4 regions of the Vibrio stylophorae genome follow, and region 2 is predicted to be linked to each of the others. Evidence: predicted binding sites of a transcription regulator. Region 2 holds the regulator's gene; each other region holds the start of a gene.
The links. Region 2 encodes CRP, which controls carbon source genes, mostly activating them, when cyclic AMP is high. Its sites were predicted from a motif close to TGTGANNNNNNTCACA; they were not measured.
Positions count from the first base shown of each region.

Region 1: the regulator CRP is predicted to act here: its motif matches at 2,932-2,947, upstream of L9P36_RS05015 (CidA/LrgA family protein).
Region 3: the regulator CRP is predicted to act here: its motif matches at 3,248-3,263, upstream of nagE (N-acetylglucosamine-specific PTS transporter subunit IIBC).
Region 4: the regulator CRP is predicted to act here: its motif matches at 3,568-3,583, upstream of udp (uridine phosphorylase).

Region 1 is NZ_CAKLDI010000001.1:1,089,043-1,094,216, reverse strand. Features, by position in the region: gene rnt (ribonuclease T) at 1-451, shown strand, start outside; gene L9P36_RS05025 (Na+/H+ antiporter family protein) at 645-2,156, shown strand; gene L9P36_RS05020 (winged helix-turn-helix domain-containing protein) at 2,436-2,855, shown strand; gene L9P36_RS05015 (CidA/LrgA family protein) at 2,959-3,306, shown strand; gene L9P36_RS05010 (CidB/LrgB family autolysis modulator) at 3,303-3,980, shown strand; gene L9P36_RS05005 (GGGtGRT protein) at 4,077-5,048, opposite strand; gene L9P36_RS05000 (iron-sulfur cluster assembly scaffold protein) at 5,059-5,174, opposite strand, start outside.
Region 2 is NZ_CAKLDI010000001.1:2,631,575-2,636,748, reverse strand. Features, by position in the region: gene L9P36_RS12310 (O-acetylhomoserine aminocarboxypropyltransferase/cysteine synthase family protein) at 1-769, opposite strand, end outside; gene crp (cAMP-activated global transcriptional regulator CRP) at 998-1,630, opposite strand; gene L9P36_RS12300 (YheU family protein) at 2,004-2,228, opposite strand; gene L9P36_RS12295 (DUF3187 family protein) at 2,232-3,242, opposite strand; gene L9P36_RS12290 (hypothetical protein) at 3,227-3,433, opposite strand; gene L9P36_RS12285 (hydrolase) at 3,673-4,641, opposite strand; gene L9P36_RS12280 (ABC transporter ATP-binding protein) at 4,648-5,174, opposite strand, start outside.
Region 3 is NZ_CAKLDI010000001.1:1,902,183-1,907,356, reverse strand. Features, by position in the region: gene nagC (DNA-binding transcriptional regulator NagC) at 1-1,084, opposite strand, end outside; gene nagA (N-acetylglucosamine-6-phosphate deacetylase) at 1,094-2,230, opposite strand; gene nagB (glucosamine-6-phosphate deaminase) at 2,243-3,043, opposite strand; gene nagE (N-acetylglucosamine-specific PTS transporter subunit IIBC) at 3,304-4,983, shown strand; gene glnS (glutamine--tRNA ligase) at 5,172-5,174, shown strand, end outside.
Region 4 is NZ_CAKLDI010000001.1:1,478,918-1,484,091, forward strand. Features, by position in the region: gene L9P36_RS06790 (ATP-binding protein) at 1-193, opposite strand, end outside; gene L9P36_RS06795 (SLC13 family permease) at 199-1,614, opposite strand; gene L9P36_RS06800 (CBS domain-containing protein) at 1,984-2,400, opposite strand; gene udp (uridine phosphorylase) at 2,665-3,432, opposite strand; gene L9P36_RS06810 (TfoX/Sxy family DNA transformation protein) at 3,640-4,227, opposite strand; gene L9P36_RS06815 (LON peptidase substrate-binding domain-containing protein) at 4,498-5,103, shown strand.

The sequences.
Region 1 (5,174 bases), 1.5 Mb from region 2:
TGGCGCAGTCACTGAAGAAGAAGCGCTCAAAGATATCTTTAAGCTGATTCGCAAAGAGCTCAAAGGCGAAGGCTGCCAACGTGCCATTATGGTGGCGCATAACGCCCATTTTGATCACAGCTTTGTGATGAACGCCGCTGAGCGCGCCAATCTCAAGCGCAATCCATTCCACCCCTTTGCCACTTTTGACACTGCGGCTTTAAGCGGCTTGTGCTTTGGTCAAACCGTGTTAGCAAAAGCCTGCAAAAGCGCGGGAATGGACTTTGATAACGCCCAAGCCCATGGCGCCAAATATGATACCGAGCAAACTGCCGAGCTATTTTGCCGCATCGTTAATCGCTATAAAGCGCTGGGTGGCTGGCCGCTTGAAGCACAAGCCCAAGAGCATGATGGCGAGCCCTGTGAACAAAGCGATCAAAGCGATAGCGCTTCAGCGCATCAATCTGCTTAATCGCCAATCATTTATCGCACAGATCATTCATCGAATTGCGCTGAAACGAATAGCAAACGCTAAATTTCACTCGACAGCTAAATAAAAGAAAAGGAAACTGGGGTGCAATTAAAAAAACAATACAAAATTCCATGCAACACAAAAAATTATGTAAAGGAGTACGATTGTGTCTAGCATTCTGCAGTACATCTACATGCTCAACCCAGTACTAGTCGCCGTCATGTTGATGCTGACGCTGGCGTTGCTGCGTGTGAACGTGGTGATTGCCCTCACCCTAAGCGCCATTGTTGGCGGTTTGGTGGGTCAATTATCCCTTCTTGATACCGTGAATTCATTCCAATCTGGCCTCAAAGATGGTGCCTCCATCGCTTTGGGTTACGCCATGTTGGGGACCTTTGCGGTGGCGATTTCACGCACTGGCATCACTGACTTACTGGCGCGTGGTATTATTAACCGTGTGGGTGCCCAGCAAAACGAAAACACCACCTTCATTACCAAATATCTTATTTTGGTGATGATTTTGGCTATGGCGATCATGTCGCAAAACGCCATTCCTGTGCACATTGCATTTATTCCAATTTTGATTCCGCCTCTTTTGCATGTGTTCTCAAAACTCAAAGTGGACCGCCGTTTGGTCGCCTGTGTGCTGACCTTTGGTTTGGTCACCACCTATATGGCACTACCTATTGGTTTTGGTGGCATCTTCCTTGGCGAGATTTTGATGGGACAGCTGGCGCAAAATGGCCTTGGTATTGCGAAAACCGCAGCCGGTCACATTGAGCTTGCGCCATTTTCTGACTGCTTAGTTGCGGCCAATGTACATGCTGACGTGATCAAGGATTTGATGGGACAGCTCACTGCACATAACCTCGACTTAACCGCTTACGCAAGCAACGAAGCCCTAATGGCGCAACTGAACGGTTGTTTGGATGTCGCACGTATTAGCGCCTTTGATATCATCAAAGCCATGGCACTGCCTGCCACTGGGATGATCGTGGGCCTGCTGATTGCTGTCTTTATTAGCTATCGTAAGCCACGCACCTACAGCGAGGCAGAGATTCTTAAAGTTGAGCCTGAGCATCAAAAAATCGACAAGAAAGCTGTGGTGATTGCCATTGTGTCTATTGCCGCAACGCTCGGTGTGCAGCTTTATACCAACTCAATGATTGTTGCAGGTCTTGTAGGCTTCTTGGTCTTTACGCTAACCGGTGTGATTAAGTGGGCGGATACCCAAGATGTGTTCTCACAGGGTTTGACCATGATGGCGATGATCGGCTTTATCATGATCTCTGCCAACGGTTTTGCTGCAGTGATGAAATCAACCGGCGGCGTTGAAACTATGGTTGCCCTACTGGCCAATGCCATTAATAGCAAAGCTATTGTCGCGCTATTAATGTTGGTCGTAGGCTTGTTGGTCACCATGGGCATCGGCTCATCGTTCTCGACCATTCCAGTACTTGCCACCATTTATGTGCCGCTTTGCATGAGCTTTGGTTTCTCCATTCCAGCAACCATCGCCATCATTGGTACAGCAGGCGCGCTCGGTGATGCCGGCTCACCAGCTTCGGATTCCACCTTGGGTCCAACCTCTGGTTTGAATGCCGATGGTCAGCACGATCACATTTGGGATACCGTGGTCCCGACCTTTATCCACTACAATATCCCGCTGATTATCTTTGGCTGGATCGCCGCCATGGTTCTCTAATCAATTGTTCTTTAATCAATGGTTCTTGAATGAATGGTTCTGTAGCTAAAGGACCTTCAAGACCAAGGGCGCACTAAGCCAATCTTGAATCAAACCCAGCTTCGGCTGGGTTTTTTTATGTCTAATTTAGGTCTGTCATCATGGCCACAGCGAGTGTGATGTCACCACCATGTATCGCTTAGCAAAGTGCAAGGAATCACCGTCCATTCCCAACTTTGATATTGCGGCTTTGCCATCTCCTTTTCACACTTATTGGGTGGTTACCAAGGAGCGCTCATCATGACTGAATTAACTCGCTACTACGATTTTCCAGAAGTCCGCTTTCATCCGCTCAATCATTGCTTACATTGGCACGACAACAGTCAAACCCCACTCACCTTTCATGAGTCCTGTTTGTTATCCGTGCTGTGTCGCCATGCTGGCGAACTGTTGACCTATAACGTGCTCGCGCATCATCTCTTTCAAGAAAGCTATGATGCCGAGCAGCGCCTTATTACCTTAGTCACAGCGCTGCGCAGTAAATTGATCAAAAACGGCGATTTTGCCATTCATATCTCCATTGTGCGCAATCATGGCATTCGCGTCGCCATGCCCCGGCACAGCAGCGAGAATATGCAGCCCTTTCCCAATCAGCAGCCACCTTCAGGCATGAAGGGCTGGCTTCGACGCTGCTGGCCCTGGCGTAAACATGAGGAATAGCCGCTGATTGAAAATAACATTCAATCACATTTTTACTGGCTCCTGCTCGGCTCTTTTTGTATGATGAATGACAAATTGTGACCACAATCACGGCCAACAGGGCATGCAATACCTCAAATCTTTTTTTACCATCATGGTTTGCCTTTACATCGGTAAAGGCATTCAACACTTCACCGGCATCGCTGTACCCGGCAGCGTCATCGGTATGCTTATCCTCTTTTTACTGCTTGCCCTTCAATGGGTACCGCCGTGCTGGGCCAAAGCGTCCAGCGAATTGCTCATTAAGCATATGGCTGTACTCTTTGTTCCTGTTGCTGTCGGGGTCATGAATTACTATGACCTACTGACCCAAAATGCTTGGGCCATTATATTAAGTACTCTGGGAAGCTCCTTTGTGATCCTTTTGGTGGTGGGCTTTCTCACTCAAAAACTCAAAGGAAAGCAATCATGATTTGGCTATTTGCGACCTTTGCGATTTTTTATACCGCCCGCTGGTTTGCCATGAAGTGGCGTCATCCGCTCAATAACCCACTGTTAATTACGGTGGCCATTTTAATCACGCTACTAGTCACGCTCGGTGTGCCCTATAGCGAATATTATCGCTACAACACCTATGTCAACGCGCTATTGCAACCTGCGGTGGTGGCTTTTGCCTATCCTCTTTATGAGCAGATGCATCAAATTCGCGCGCGCTGGAAACTGATTTTGGGCATGTGTTTACTTGGCACCATCGTCGCGATGCTCACAGGCGGTGTCATTGCGCTTTCAATGGGTGCCGATCCCACGCTTGCAGCTTCTATTTTGCCTAAATCTGTCACCACCCCCATTGCCATGGCGGTTTCTGAGCAGATTCAGGGCGAGCCTGCCATTGCGGCAGTAATGGTGATCATCGCGGGCTTTTTTGGCATGATCTTGGGCTATCCGCTGTTTTCTTTGTTGCGTATTGCCGATCCACTGGCACGCGGCCTGACCATGGGCACCATGTCCCATGCTCTTGGCACCTCAAAAGCGGCAGAAGTAAGTTATGAAGAAGGGGCATTTAGCTCGCTGGCGCTGGTCATTTGTGGCGTCATCACCTCTTTACTCGCCCCCATTATGTTTCCGCTGCTAATGACCATTTTTTGAAATGTTCAACTTTAGCTACGATGGCTTTTCGCTAAAATTCAAAGCATAAAAAAGGCGCTTCATGCGCCTTTTTTATCATTCAACATTTATCGTGGTTTAGCGTTTCGCTTGACTTACTTTCACTGCCAGTGCCACGGTTGCGCCGACCATTGGGTTATTCCCCATGCCGATAAAGCCCATCATCGCCACGTGCGCTGGTACTGAAGAGCTGCCTGCAAACTGCGCATCAGCATGCATGCGGCCCATGGTATCTGTCATCCCGTAAGATGCAGGACCTGCTGCAACGTTATCTGGGTGCAAGGTACGACCGGTACCACCACCAGATGCTACAGAGAAATAAGGCAAGCCTTCACGCGTACGCTCAGCTTTATAGATACCAGCCACAGGGTGTTGGAAACGTGTTGGGTTGGTTGAGTTACCCGTAATGCTCACATCCACACCTTCATGATGCATGATAGCCACGCCTTCGCGCACATCATCAGCGCCAAAGCAAAGGATCTCACCACGAGGGCCTTGAGAGAAACGGCGACGGCTCACTTCTTTGAGCTCACCAGATTGATAATCAAACTCAGTGCGCACATAGGTAAAACCGTTAATACGCGCAATCAAATATGCTGCATCTTTACCCAAGCCATTCAAAATGACTTTCAGTGGACTTTGACGAGATTGGTTGACGTTCAGCGCAATTTTAATCGCACCTTCAGCAGCAGCAAAAGACTCATGACCGGCCAAAAAGGCAAAGCAATGGCTCTCTTCATTGAGCAATCGCGCAGCCAAGGCGCCGTGACCCAAGCCCACTTGACGCTGATGCGCCACACTACCTGGTTTGGTGTATGCCTGCAGCCCTTCACCAATCACCAAGGCTGCTTGCTCTGCATTGCTAATGCCGCGAGAAAGCGCCATCGCCGCACCCAAGGTATAAGCGTCGCAAGCACTTTCAAAAGCGATAGGCTGCGTTTCCATAACTAAGGCTTTGGCATCGATGCCATGGTCGAGACAAAATTGGTGCGCCGCATTGATATCGGCCAACTGAATAGCAGCAAGCTGCTCTGAAATTGCATGATTCATGGAAGGCTCCTTAGGCTTGACGAGGGTTGATAGTGGTCACCGCTTCTGCAAAGCGGCCATAGTGACCACTGGCGGCTTCAAGCGCTTGTGCTGGCGCCATTCCCTCATTGATCGCTTTCATCATTT
Region 2 (5,174 bases):
CAAATGCGGCCGGACCAAAGGTCTCGTTATAAATCACGCCGTGATAAGAGGGTTCCGGGGTGGCAAACATCGGGAAGCGATCCTGATATTTGGGCCAAGGGAATTTACCGCTATCAACAATCACACCACCGAGAGAGTTGCCGTGACCGCCGATATATTTGGTCATAGAGTGCACCACAATATCCGCACCTAGCTCGATAGGCTTACACAGCACAGGCGTGGCGACTGTGTTATCCACCATCAAAGGCACGCCCTGAGCATGTGCCACTTCTGCAAGCGCTGCGATATCAACGATATTGCCCGCAGGGTTACCGATGGACTCACAGTAAACCGCCTTGGTTTGTGAATCGATCAGCGCCGCAATATCTTCTGGTTTATCTGATGCGGCAAAACGCACGTCAATGCCCAAACTTGGCAACATGTGCGCAAAGAGGGTATAGGTGCCACCATAGAGCTGCGGCGTTGCGACGATGTTGTCACCTTGCTTGGCAAGGGTGAGTACCGCGTAATGAATGGCCGCTGCGCCAGCGCTGACTGCAAGTGCGGCAACACCACCTTCAAGAGCCGCCATACGCTGCTCAATGACATCTGTGGTTGGATTCATAATGCGGGTGTAAATATTCCCCGGAACCTCAAGATTAAAGAGGTCCGCACCGTGCTGTGCGTTGTCAAATTCATAGGCAACGGTTTGGTAAATTGGGGTTGCCACGGCCTTAGTGGTTGGATCCGTTTGGTAGCCGTGGTGAATGGCTAGCGTTTCATCTTTCATATCGCATTCCTTGCTGATAATTCGCTTATTTAGCTAGTTGGAGATAGACATTATTGTCTGTTCTATTGTCATGCAATCGGTTTCGGGGTCAATATTTGTTTTTGTGAATGCCTGCACAAGTTGTTCGGTTGTCTGTACAACTTTATCCAGTGGACTGCGTTACTGCAGGCGTAATTCTGTGATAAAAAAAAACCAGCCATGCGGCTGGTTTTTTCAAAAGGGTATCGACTAGCGAGTGCCGTAAACCACAATGGTCTTACCGTGTGCTGAGATGAGGTTTTGCTCTTCTAGCATCTTCAAAATACGACCAACGGTTTCACGTGAACAGCCGACAATTTGACCAATCTCTTGACGGGTGATCTTAATCTGCATGCCGTCAGGGTGGGTCATAGCGTCAGGTTGTTTCGCCAAGTTCAATAGGGTTTGAGCGATGCGACCAGTCACGTCAAGGAATGCCAAGTCACCCACTTTTTGGCTGGTCACTTGTAGACGACGTGCCATTTGCGCTGAAAGGCGCATTAGGATGTCTGGGTTTACTTGAATCAGCTGGCGGAACTTCTTAAAGGAGATCTCAGCGACTTCACATGGAGATTTCGCACGAACCCAAGCTGAACGCTCTTGACCTTCTTCAAAAAGACCAAGTTCACCGATGAAGTCACCTTGGTTAAGGTAAGACAAGATCATCTCTTTGCCTTCTTCATCTTTAATCAATACAGCCACAGAACCTTTGACGATGTAGTAAAGGGTTTCTGCTTTTTCGCCTGCGTGAATCAGGGTGCTCTTTGATGGGTACTTATGGATGTGGCAGTGAGACAGGAACCACTCCAGAGTTGGGTCTGTTTGAGGTTTACCGAGAACCATATAACTTTCTTCCTCTGCGTTAAAAGCCCAACAGCCAAGACTATGTCCGATATATTGCTTGGGCGTAAAAATAATTTTGCCGCGGTTAGAATATAGACTCTGACGTTAGGCTGCAAACTCGGGTGAGCGAGATACAGATTCTATCGCTTTTTATGTGGGATTTCTTGATTTTAATCGGGATGAAAGGTGGTTTTCCGGTGTGAAAGTGTGCAGTGGATCACGAGTATTTATTTTCTTCTCAGCAAATAAATTTGCCGAAATTATAAGCGCTAAAAAAAGGTGAAAAAAAGCGAATGGATTTACCTTATAAAACGTACTGAGAAATGCGAAATGCCTATGTTTTTAGTCATTTTTTTGACGCTGATGCCGTGCGTTAAATCGACTGCTGAAAGTGCTGTTTCGATTTAATATCGACGCTTTCATGAAGTTCTGAATAGACCAGAACGGCATCGCCATGAGCCAGCTGTGCAAGCACTAAATCGACTTTTTCATCTAGAGATAACTCACTGTCACCATAATCTGTGCCTTCTCGCAGAATCACACTTTCCACCACATTACGCAGGGTCTCTGGGTCGAGCTGTTGCCAAGGAATAATCATTGATTAGAACTTTTGTCGATAGGAAAGCGTAAAGGCTACATCGGCACTGTTATCGTAGTAAACCCAATTTTCCAAAATCACCATTTCAATGGCCTGTCGCGGGCTGTAAAGATAGCGGTAACCGAGCATAGTTTCATATACAGGTTTGTTGAGGCTAAACACATGGGTGGCGATACCTTCACTGACTTGTGCTTGCGCCCAAAGGTGATGATTGTGCTGCCAGCGATAGAGATAACCCAAGGCGATATGGCTATTGACGGCTTTAGCACGAATTTGCAACACCTCGGTTTGCTGTCGATGCGTGACGCCGACCATGCCATACCAACGATGTTTGGGGCTGGGGGCATAGCGATAGTTGAGTTGCAGGCTTTGCTCAAAATTGTGGTGAGCAAATGGACCATTGGGTTGATAGCTATAAAGCAGTGCACCACTGGCAGACAGCGCGTGATAGGGATTGGACCAAATAGCGTGGTCTAGCTGTAGGGTTAGGCGGTGGCCAAAGCTTAGGGTCGAGTCGCCTGATTGATCTAAACCTTCGCTAGGCGCGCGAAAGGTTGCTTGGTGCTTGGGCACGGTATCACGGCCATTTTGACCAATATCAAAGGCGTCATGAAATTTAATGGTGAGAGTATCAATATGATTATTGGCACTAAAGCGATACCGATAATCCATAGACCAGCGCCATTGCTTTGAGGGTGCGTGTTGATAATTGAAGCGCAGTTCATTGTGGTAGTAATCAAGAAATAGCTCATTGGTGATCCCCCAAATACTGGCGGCAGTGGCACTGGCTTGCACTTCGCTGTCGCCAGCTTGCCAGATAGCATCCTGTAGCATGGGGGTTAGGCTTGCTGCTTGTAGCGGGGATTGGCTTGGCGCAAACAGCGGGCCAAATTCGCTGTTTGTTTGGTTGGCATACCCCCAAGTTGCTTGGCTACTGAATAGAAAGAAAAAGAGCAGACACCATCGCGAGATAGATTGCAACGCGATGGGCTTGCTTATCAACAACAATCCCATTTGGCTTCCCACTTTGGCTGGCTTTTATATTGATCGCGAATATTGATAGCAATAGCGCGATTTCTTGTTTTCTTTAAATTGGCTTCTTTTCTTGTTTTTTTATTGCGTTTTGGCTGGGCGGGAGCGCCGAGTCTCCCTCCTCTCTCTTTGTTCAAATTAGTTGAGCTGAGAAGAAACTCAATATCAGCCATGAGATAGCGGCATATTTAGCTGCATAGTGAACTGCATAGTGAGCGGGGTGGGTTAGTTAATGGGACGTCTATTAAAGAGACTGTTAATTAAAGGGGCAGTTTATTTAAGGGACAGTCTATCTAAGGGAAGTCTATTCTACGAACTATCGCGGCATCAAAGGGGCGAATTGGGCATTAGCGATGCCATTGGCTATCGCTGAATGCGCTGGCTTAGCAAAGGGTGATTACAGTCGTTTGCGTTAACGATGCTCGGCAAACCATGCGGGAACCTGATGCTCGAGCCAAAATTTGGGCTGGCGCAGCGTACCACTGACAAAACCGACATGGCCGCCATGTTCACTCAGCTGATAATCAATATGGGGATTACTATGCTGCGTGAGGATTACGCTGTCCGTCATAAAGGGATCATCTTTGGCGTGAATCATCTGGGTTGGGATCGCAATCTGATGCAACTTGGGCTTGGCGCTGGCTCGCTGATAATAGTCCTGCGCATTGGCAAAACCATTGCTTGGCGCGGTGATGCGATCATCAAATTGATACAGGGTTTGAATCTGCTTGGCATCCGTGGTGTTGAGCTGTAGTGAATGCGCCATATGAGGATGGGCGCTGAGCTTCTCCGCCGCTTTTTGTTTGAGACTGCTAAGTAAATAGCGTTGGTAAATCCGAGAAAACCCTTGCTCAATTCGCTGCGAGCAGCTGGCTAAATCGATGGGCGCAGAAATGGCGGTAGCAGCGCACAGCGGTGTATCGCTGCCTTGTTCCGCGAGATAGTTGAGCAGCATATTGCCACCAATAGAGACCCCAATCGCGACCATATGTGAGGGTAGATAGCGTTCATTGAGCTGCTCAATCACCCAGCGAATATCGCGGGTATCCCCTGCGTGATAGCTTTGAAACTGTTGGTTTAAACTGCGGCCACAGCTGCGAAAGTGCAGCATGAGAGCGCACCAACCTTGGGCTTTAAGCGCTGCAAGCAGGCCGTGGGCATAGGGGCTATCAAAGCTTCCCTCAAGGCCATGAAACAAAATCGCCATGGGCTGCTTGGCTTTGGGCTCGCCAGCCCAAGCCAGTTCCAAAGTATCGCCATCGGGCGTTGACCAAGTTTGCCACAGCGGGCTAAAGCTAGGCTTACGATGGAGCAGGCGAGGCAGCAGCGTCTGCACATGGCAGTTGCTCAGGCCTTTGGCTGGGGTAAAAACGTGTGGCATGGCTTCTTAAGCGCTTAACTGTGTTTGAAATGCATTTTCAGCCGCTTCAAGTTCTTCTTGTGCGCCCATCCAATCCATCTCAATTTCTTCAAGCGCCTGCTTGCATTGCGTTTGCGCGCTGAGCACTTGGCTTAATTTCGCCTTGTTTTCTGCTTGATAGAGACTGGTATCGAGCAGTTGATTTTCAAGCTCAGCCAATTCGGCGTTGAGCTTGTCCATTTTGCTTTCGGCTTGCTGAATGATCTTACGCAGCGGCGCTGTGGATTGACGGTGTTCCGCTTCTAAGCGCTTTTGCTCTTTACGCGAAACGCTGGGTTTATCTGCTTGTTCAGTTTTGGGTTGCTCTGCTTGGCGCTGTTCGCGTTTTTGTTGGAGCAGCCATTGATAGTAATCATCGAGATCGCCATCAAAAGGCATCACTTGCTGGTTATCCACTAAGTAAAGATCATCAGTGGTGGCACGCAGTAAGTAGCGGTCATGGCTGACGATGACCATGGCCCCTTCAAAGGATTGCAGCGCTAGTGTAAGCGCTT
Region 3 (5,174 bases), 730 kb from region 2:
ATGATTGATTGGCGACTTGGCGTCGAATGGCCGGTAGCAGATATTCTGATGCGGCAATAATATCGCCAGCGATAATGACTTTCTCTGGGTTAAACAGGTTAACTGTCATCGCAATGGCTTTGCCAAGTTGATTACCCACATCGACAATCACTTGTTTGGCGAGTTCATCGCCTTGGTTGGCGGCAAGGCAAATATCGGCAATGCTCAGCTCGTCTGTGGCGGTGAGGGTCGATGGATAGCCTTGATTTAAACGCTGTTTGACGCGCTGAATAATAGCGGGATTGGCGGCAACTGTCTCAAGACAGCCAAAGTTACCACATTGGCATTTATCGCCCAGCGGATCGATTTGGATATGGCCAATTTCACCGACGTTACGATTGGAGCCAAAGAAGATTTTACCGTTTACGATAATCCCGGCACCCGTACCGTGGTGGACACTAACAAGGATGGAGTCTTTGCACTCTTGAGTGCGGCCAAAATAGTGTTCAGCCAGCGCGAAGCCGCGAATATCGTTACCGATAAAGACTTCAAGGCCGAACTTTTTGCGCAGAAGATCTTCAAGTGGCAGATCCGTCACTTTGATATGCGGCATATATTCAACGATGCCGGTTTCAGGATCCATCAAGCCCGGTAGGGTAATACCTAGAGCAATGAGGTTTTCAATCTTATCTTGCCAAAGTTCAATGGCTTTACTGATGTGATTGAATAAACCTTCAATCAAAGATTGCTGCGTGGTGTAGTGGAATTCACGACCTTGATTAGCAAGCGTGGTGCCGCTTAAGTCATGAAGACTGATATTTAAATAATCGCGGCCCAAGCGGACCGCGATTGCATGGAACGGCTCATTCACACTGGTGAGTGAAATGGCGCGTCTTCCCCCCGTTGATGCTTGATGGTCAACCTCTTTAATGAGGCCACGCTCAAGCAGTTGGCGGGTAATTTTAGTCACACTAGCAGGCGCAAGATGACTGGCATCAGCAATTTGGATTCGAGAAATCGGGCCGTGAATATCGATGAGTCGATATACCGCGGCACTGTTCAGTTGTTTTACTAAATCTACGTTTCCAATTTGCGCGCCAGTCATAGGTCTCTCTTAGTGTTGTTCGTATTCGCCGTTTACGACAGTGGCTTTAACCTTGTAGTCACGATCGAAGATGGCCAAGTTGGCAATATAGCCTTTTTTCACAAGACCAAGGCGATCATCTACCTTAATTGCGCGAGCAGGGTAGAGGGTGGCCATACGGATGGTTTCGTGAAGGTCGATGCCTACTTTTTCTACAGTATTTTCAACTGCTTCAATCATGGTCAAAGCGGAACCGCCAAGTGTACCGTTTTCATCGATACATTTGCCATCGCGGTAGTAAACTTTTTTACCAACGAAGATGAAATACTCCATATCGGTACCCACTGGTGCAGTTGCGTCAGTAACCAATACGAGTTTTTCACCTTTCAGCTTGTGCGCCATACGAACGTTTGCAAAATCAACGTGGAAACCATCAACGATGATACCTGCGTAGACTTCTGCTGTGTCCAAAATCGCACCAACCACACCTGGCTCACGACCCTGAGTTGGGGTCATGGCGTTATATAGGTGCGTTGCAAAAGTTGCGCCCGCTGCAAAGCCACGACGTGCATCTGCATAGGTACCACTGGTGTGGCCCACAGAGACAACAACACCAGCTTTGGCCAGTTGCTCAATATGCTCAATTGGGTTTTGCTCAGGTGCCAGTGTTACCTTGGTCACCACATCAGTGCTATCACAGATGATATCAATCATGTGTTGCTCTGATTTACGAACATAGTCTGCGTTATGAATGCCTTTACGCTCCATGCTGAGGTAAGGACCTTCAAGGTGCAAGCCAAGTGATTGGTTGGCGTAAGTTGCGTGGTATTCACGGGCAACTTCGATCGCTTTTTTCATATCCTCATCAGAAGAAGTGATGAGTGTTGGCAAAAAGCTAGTACAACCAAAACGCACGTTGGTGCGATGCATAGTTTGAATGGTGTCAACGGTGATTTCATCGTTGAGCATCACGCCGCCACAGCCGTTTAGCTGTAGGTCGATAAAGCCGGCGCTTAGGTTTGCGCCGTCTAGATCAATGGTTTTGATGCCAGCATCAAGCTCTGATACTGGGCAAACCGCTGCAATTTTATCGCCGTCTACAACCACTGCATGATCGTTATATACATCATGACCTGTGTAGATTCGGCAGTTTACTAATGCGTACATATCAAATCCCAATTAAAGGTTGTTGATGTTATCGCGCTCAAGCTCTTGGAAGTATTTTACAGTCTTCACTTTTAGCTCTTGCGTTGAAGGCTCGTCACACACAATCAGTGATTTAGGGTGAAGTTGCAGTGCAGATACAGTCCATAGGTGGTTTACTGCACCTTCAACTGCTGCTTCTAGTGCAAGCGCTTTGTTGTGGCCAGTGATCAGAATCATGATCTCTTCTGCGTCAAGTAGTGTACCTACACCGATAGTTAGTGCGTACTTAGGCACTTGATCCATGTCGCCATCAAAGAAGCGAGAGTTCGCGATGCGAGTATCTTCAGTCAAAGTTTTGATACGAGTGCGTGAAGATAGAGAAGACGCAGGCTCGTTAAATGCGATGTGACCATCGTTACCCACGCCACCCATGAATAGGTTGATGCGGCCGTAAGACTTAATTTTGTCTTCGTAACGTTGGCATTCTGCAGCGTGGTCGTCAGTGTTACCGTTCAGTAGGTTGATGTTTTCTTCTTGAATGTCGATGTGACTAAAGAAGTTGTTGTACATGAAGCTACGGTATGACTCTGGGTGCTCTGCAGGTAGACCGATGTACTCATCCATGTTGAAAGTAACAACGTGTTTGAAGCTTACTTCGCCTGCTTTATATAGCTCGATAAGACGACGGTAAGTAGATAGTGGTGTACCACCAGTTGGCAGACCTAGAACGAATGGACGATCAGCAGTTGGGTTAAAAGCATTAATGCGATCAGCGATATAACGCGCAGACCATAGACCAACTTCTTTTGCAGATTCAACAGGGATAAGTCTCACAAGACACCTCTAATAAATAAAATAAATCAATGAATACGGCCATCAATCGACCTTAGTTCGTATCATAAAATAAGTTTTATGAGCGGGCTAGCAAAATCGTCTGATCATGGTTGTAGCCAGTGACAATGATCACAAATGAAAAGGTTTTAATTTGCTCCGCAAAATTAATGTCATAAACTGGCCCAGACTTGATGAGAACTGGCCTTTGAGCTAGATCACATCAAGATACGAATCTAAGAAAACCATAGGGGGAAACAACGGTGAATATTCTTGGATACTTGCAGCGCATCGGTCGTGCGTTGATGGTGCCAGTAGCGGTTCTACCTGCTGCGGCAATTTTGATGGGTATCGGTTATTGGATCGACCCAACAGGCTGGGGTGCGAACAGCCCTCTAGCAATGCTACTTATCAAGAGTGGTGCTGCCATTATTGATAACATGTCTTGGCTATTTGCTGTGGGTGTTGCCTACGGTATGTCTAAAGACAAAGACGGTGCAGCTGCTCTTGCGGGTCTAGTTGGCTACTACGTTTTCAAAACACTTTTAGATCCAGCAGTTGTTCAAGGTATTAGCCTTTTACCAGCAGCAACAGCGCTAAATGAAGCACAAGCAGCACTTGATGCAGCGGTGAAAGCCGGTGCAAGTAATGTTGCTGAGCTAAAAGTTGCTCTAGCAGCTGCGCAAGATGCTTGGAAACCAATTGCATTTGCATTCAGCAAAGTTGTAAACCAGTTCACTGGTATCTTGGTTGGTGCAATCACTGCTTCTATCTACAACCGCTTTAGCCAGGTTGAACTACCAAAAGCGTTGGCATTCTTCAGTGGTAAGCGTTTGGTTCCAATCCTTACTTCTGTTGCAATGATCGTTCTTGCATTTGCGATGATGTTCATTTGGCCTCCAATCTTCAACGCGCTTGTTGTATTTGGTGAATCAATCGTGAATATGGGTTCTGTAGGCGCTGGTATCTATGGCTTTGCAAACCGTCTATTGATTCCTGTTGGTCTACACCACGCATTGAACGCAGTATTCTGGTTCGACCTTGCGAATATTAACGATCTAGGTAACTTCTGGAACGCAGGTCCAGTACTTGATGGCGTGAAATATGCTGCAGGTACTGGTGTTGTGACGCTAGCTGACGATGGTTCAATCCTTGCTATCGAAGGTGCAACCAAGCTTGGTCTAGTGGGCGAAATTGGCCGCTATATGGGTGGTTTCTTCCCAATCATGATGTTTGGTCTACCTGCAGGTGCACTTGCAATGTATCACGCTGCTAAGCCTGAGAACCGTGAGCAAGTGGGTTCAATCATGCTAGCTGCTGGCTTTGCATCATTCTTTACTGGTGTAACTGAGCCGCTAGAATTCTCATTCATGTTCCTTGCGCCTGTACTTTATGTATTCCACGCAATCCTAACTGGTCTATCACTTGCGTTTGCTTCAATGATGCAGTGGACTGCTGGCTTTGGCTTTAGTGCTGGTTTGGTTGACTTTATCTTGTCTTCTAAACTACCAGTAGCGCACCAACCATACATGCTATTGGTTCAAGGTGTTGTATTTGCAGCGCTATACTACTTCGGTTTCCGCGCGCTAATCTCAGCATTGAACCTAAAAACACCTGGTCGTGAAGATGCAACTGCAGACGCAGCGCCAGCGAAACAACAAGGTTCTTCTGATACTGCGCAACTTGCGAAGCAATACCTAAAAGCACTTGGTGGCCACGGTAACCTTGCAAGCATCGATGCATGTATCACTCGTCTACGTTTGACACTAAACGATCGCAGCATCGTTGATGAAGCACAGCTAAAAGCACTTGGTGCAGCTGGTGTGGTTAAACTAGGTGAGCAAAACCTACAAGTCATTCTTGGTCCTTTGGCAGAAATCGTTGCTGGTCAAATGAAGCAAATTCCAGCTTCTGACGACCTATCAGACGTTGAATTGCCATAATTCAATCATTGATTTGATTGCATAAAAAGCGGCGCTCTGTGAGCGCCGCTTTTATTTATGCCGAAATGGGCAAGAAACTGACTTCTTTTTATCCAATTAGCGCATTGCTCCCTTGCTTATTATTGTCTGTGTGACGACAATGGGGGATGATTACCAGCTATCTCAAACTGTCTTTTAGGGGTGTTTAAATG
Region 4 (5,174 bases), 1.2 Mb from region 2:
CAGTCCCCGGCTTTAAACTCAAATCTGCTTTTGATGATTCGTAGTAGCCTTTGAGCTCCCCCGACTTCACCCAATACAGACGATCATTAAAACCATTTTGGGTCATTAATCGCACGCCAGCTTCAATCGTCAGCTGACGTGATTGCTGCGAAAAATAAACCTCAATGAGCCGTTCTCGCTCACGCTGAAAAATTGGCATTATAGAAACGACACCATACGAAGCATCCAAATCATCACAAAGCTCATGAGCACACCAACGATGCCAATGATCACACCGGTCTTCGCCATTTGGTTACTCGACACATTACCAGTCGCGTGTGCCAAGGCATTTGGCGGCGTACTGATTGGCAATGACATGCCCAGTGATGCGGCAAAGGTCACCACCAGAATCAATGTTATCTCACCGCCCATTGGCGCCAGACTGGTCATTGATGCGCCCAGGGCTGCCATAATCGGCATCAACAAGTTTGCCGTCGCAGTGTGCGACATAAAGTTTGCCATCAATAAACATAAGGTAGCGGCGCCAAGTAGCACCACATAAGGTGAGAAATCATCAAATGGAATACTGTGAACCATATTGCTGGCAAGACCGGTTTTATCAAGCGCTAGACCTAGCGCAATACCGCCTGAAACCAACCACAGCACATCCCAAGAGATTTTTTTCAAATCCTCTTTGTTGATAATGCCCGTCAATGAGAAAACCGCGACAGGGATCAGTGCAACGGTATAAGAGTTCATGCCGTGCTTTGAGCCCATCAACCAAAGCAAAATGGTGACACCAAAGGTGAGATAAACTGTGATCGCTTTTGGCGTTTTTAAGAACTTCCCTTTAATTTCCAGCTTCATGCTCTTTTGCTCAGCTGGATAAAACAGACAAAGAAGTCCCCATGCAAAAGCCAGCAGCACCACCACAAATGGCACCCCAAAGGCCATCCACTCACCAAAGGTAATGGCGTTTTCACCAGTTAAATATTTCAGTGCAATGGCATTGGGTGGTGTGCCAATTGGCGTACCGATGCCGCCAATGTTAGCTGCAATGGGAATGGATAATGCGAGCGCCACGCGCGCAGGATCGCTGGTGGCAAATACCGCAAGAACCGGCGTTAAAATCGAAAGCATCATCGCCGTGGTTGCGGTATTGGACATAAACATCGAGAAAATGGCGGTGATCAGCATTAAACCCAAGGTGACAAATTTTGGATCTTCACCAAAGGGCTTAAGCAGCACCCGCGCTAAGTTCACATCTAAACGATATTTCGTGGCCGCCATGGCCAGAAAAAAACCGCCCAAGAACAGCATAATGATCGGGCTTGCAAAAGTTGCCATGATCTCTTTATGAGAGAGCAGATGACCAAAAGATGCCTCACCATTGCCTTGCTGAAAAAAGAATATCCCCTTGTCGGAAATCAATAGCAGTTCAAGAACAATAATTAAAACGGATGTTGCGTAAATTGGAATGGGCTCTAGCACCCAACACAGGGCGGCCAAAAGGAAAATGGCAATCACACGTTGTTGTAAAACAGTCATTCCTTCAATGGGAAATGCCGATAGCGGCATCAAAAGGATGATCAATGGAATAATAATAGGTAGGACGTATTTGAGGTATCGGCTCATGGCAATCAACAATCCACTGTAGGTAACCAAAAGTCACAGCAAGTCAATGCTGCAGAAAAATACTGAAAGATTCATTCTACGCGGATGGTTTGAATTAAATAGGAAGCAGATCAATTAAATTGAGCGATAACGGACGGTTAGCATCAATATTTACATTTTGTAACATTTGATTGCGATAGCCCGCAGATTTTAGGCCCTAAGTCTTAGTGCGTTAGCTAGTTAATACAATAAGTCGTATCGATAAATTGCCTAATTCTATTCAAATGATGGTCTTCGAATACTTTTCTTCGATCAATACGTCAATGTATGAAAGGTTCAATCCTTCACCAAAAAAAACCACCCTTTCAGGTGGCTTCTATCAAAAATTCGTTATACGGGATGTTGAAAGCACTTCAGGATCTGCGCGTGAATCGCATCGAGTACATTGCGACGGGTGATCACCCCCACCAATCGACCCTTTTCAACCACAGGGTACACTTTCGGTTTTTGCCCACACATCATCTCAGCCAATGCAAGAATTGAATCATTGGGATCCACTGACAGAACATCCGTTCGCATACAATCACCAACCTGAGCAGCATCTTCACAGTGATAGCTCACTTTAAGCAGCTTTTGAATCATATCCTGCTCTGAAATAAAACCAATCACCTCATCCTTTTCATTCACAACGGGCCCACCGGTCTGCCTTGACTGTAATAGACGCTCCAAAGCCACAGTCAGTGACATCTGAGTGGTGAATAACACGGGGCGGTTATTCATGTAGTCGATCACTTTCAAAGATTCCATTTGTACTCCCCCAAGCGCATGCCTGATCAGATTGTTGTCGGACTTCTTCTATTATGGTCTCACCTTCAAGGGATTACGAAATCCATGTTAGTAAAATGTTTAATAAATAAGACCAATGATTCGACACTCGGTTTGCATTGCGCGCTGTTACAAACAAAAAAGGCAGCCAAGCTGCCTTTTTACAATCCAGTGATTTAAAGCATATCAATCAGCGAAAATTGAACAATGAAATGTAACACAAAACTGCTAAATGAAACCTCGACACTAAGCGGTCTGAATCAAACGTTTTGCCGCTACAACGACTGCTGTAATCGCGCGAGTTTCCACCAGCGCTAGTGTTTTTGCATCAGGAATCTCTTGATGGGTCCGATTGACAATCACCCCAGCCACGCAGCCGGCTCGAAAACCTTGGCTGGCACATTGTGTCAATAAGGTCGCAGATTCCATTTCATAGTTCAGCACGCCCATGGCTTGCCATTCAGCCATTGAACCTTGCAGGCTTTTTATCACGCGGCCAGACACTGTGTCATAGCGCTCTTGTCCTGGATAAAAGGTGTCACTTGACGCTGTGACGCCCAAATGCAAGGGATAACCAAGTTCAGTCACCGCCTGCTCCATCGCTTGCATCACACGATAGTTAGCGACCGCTGGAAATGCCGCTGGTGCAAAATGATAACTGGCACCATCCAAGCGCACAGAGCCTGTGGTGATAATCACATCACCCACTTGAATTTCAGGTTGAATGGCACCCGTGGTACCCACCCGAAGAAAATCACGAATCCCAAGCTGCGCCAACTCTTCAACTGCAATCGACGTAGATGGACCACCAATCCCCGTTGAACAAACAATCACGGTTTGACCGGCAAGCTTCGCGCGATAAAGGGTATATTCACGGTGCGCCGCGAGAAATTCGGGTTGCTCCATTAAGCCTGCAATTTTCTCTACGCGATCGGGGTCGCCTGGCAAAATGGCCAATGTGGCACCTTGAAAGTCATCTTGATTTACGCCGAGGTGAAATACGCTTGCTGTCATGGCAAAGCTCCTTGAGTTTGAGGAAAGGCTAAGTCTTACTCTAGTGGAGTTTTTGCAATTGCAACGCTGGATAGATCACACTTCCCAAGGGCAAACGATTCCCTCATCAATGGCGGGATTTTCAGTTTAGAAATTTGTGAGCACGCACAAAAAAAGCGCTCGAAAGCGCTTTGAGGTGACGTATTTCTTAAACCAAACTGGGTATTGTTACGCGGTCTGACGCAGCAATGCTTGCTGCTGCTGCATATCAATCAAAGTCCAATGGATCCCTTCACAGGCACCTGCAAACATCCAAAGTAACTTTTCGTCAACCGTATCGCCATGCACTTGTTTTACACGCTTGTAGACTTCAGCAGCGCCCAAGTCCATAAAGGTGTCAACATCAGGTACCCCTGACTTTTTTATCATGCGCTCTAGGGTCAAACGTAGATTCGGTAGATCGCGCAAACGTAAATTTTGATTGTTATTGCGCTCAGTGCGATCAACCTGCGCTTGTTCAATTGCCGCTTCAATCAACGGATCTAAATTTGGTGACTCGGCCAAAAACAACTCAGACACATCATAGTAATTAACCACCGCCGTAGATGAGCGCTTTTTATGGGTATAGCGCGGACAATCTAGCGCCATAAAGCGATCATCTAAGTCTGCACCACCGCGCAAATAAAAACGGCCGCCCGTCACGAGTGAAAACATGGCGTCACTATGAAATAGCCCCGTACCACCAAACATGGAACGCTTATAGTTGTCACCAAAACGTGCACAATACGTTGCAATTGTATCGACTGCCAATGTCATATGTCCTCCAAACCCGAATCGATAATCGTGGTTGCGTCAAAATTTCGACAGAGATTATTGTTTGCCAAAGTCAGAGGAATGTCAGGGCCATTTCAGGCACTTACATTGCGTGATTTGTATCGACAAGATTTTATGTAACGCGTCATGCGTTTCACATTTTGTCAGAGCGGTCGCATTTATCATTCACTGCGTTACATTGGCATCGATCGACCTTTGTTCGCAAAACAGCTAAATTTAAATCACAAGATGCACATTAATCTTGGAGACGACATGCAATTAGCCGCGTTCCCACTTGCTTCTCACCTTTTCCCTGGCGGGATCATGCAACTTCGAATCTTTGAGCCACGCTATGTCCGAATGGTCAAAGAGTGCTGCGCACAGCAGTGTGGTTTTGCGTTGGCGATGATAGAAGAGCAGCACACTGAAGCTGAAAAACAGATGCTGGCACTCGGCACCTTAGCCACCCATGTCAAAATCATCGATTTTGACCAACTTGAAGATGGCTTTTTCAGCATTACTATCCAAGGGGTTGAGCGCGTCAAAATTCATGATATTCGCGGAGATGATGATGGCTTGTTAGTGGCTCAAACGATTCCGCTGACCAATTGGGCTCCGAGCGAAACCCCCAGCCATGCGCAGTCCATGGTTTTAAAGCTCAAAGCATTCTTTCGCTCCAATCCTGAATATGCTGCGCTATATCCGCACTTTGATTATCAAAATGCGGTATGGCTGTGTTACCGCTGGTTAGAAATCCTGCCACTCAGTTGCCAACAAAAACAAAGTTTGCTCTCTCGTGATAGCCATCAAGATACCCTGCGTTTTCTACAAGCGCTGTTTCAACAAATCGATGAACAGGACGCAGAGCACGACGAATAAAGTCATCGCAACCACTTGTAAATGATTCTTTTTCGTAAATAAATCCATCAAAATGGCAAACAATAAGCAGG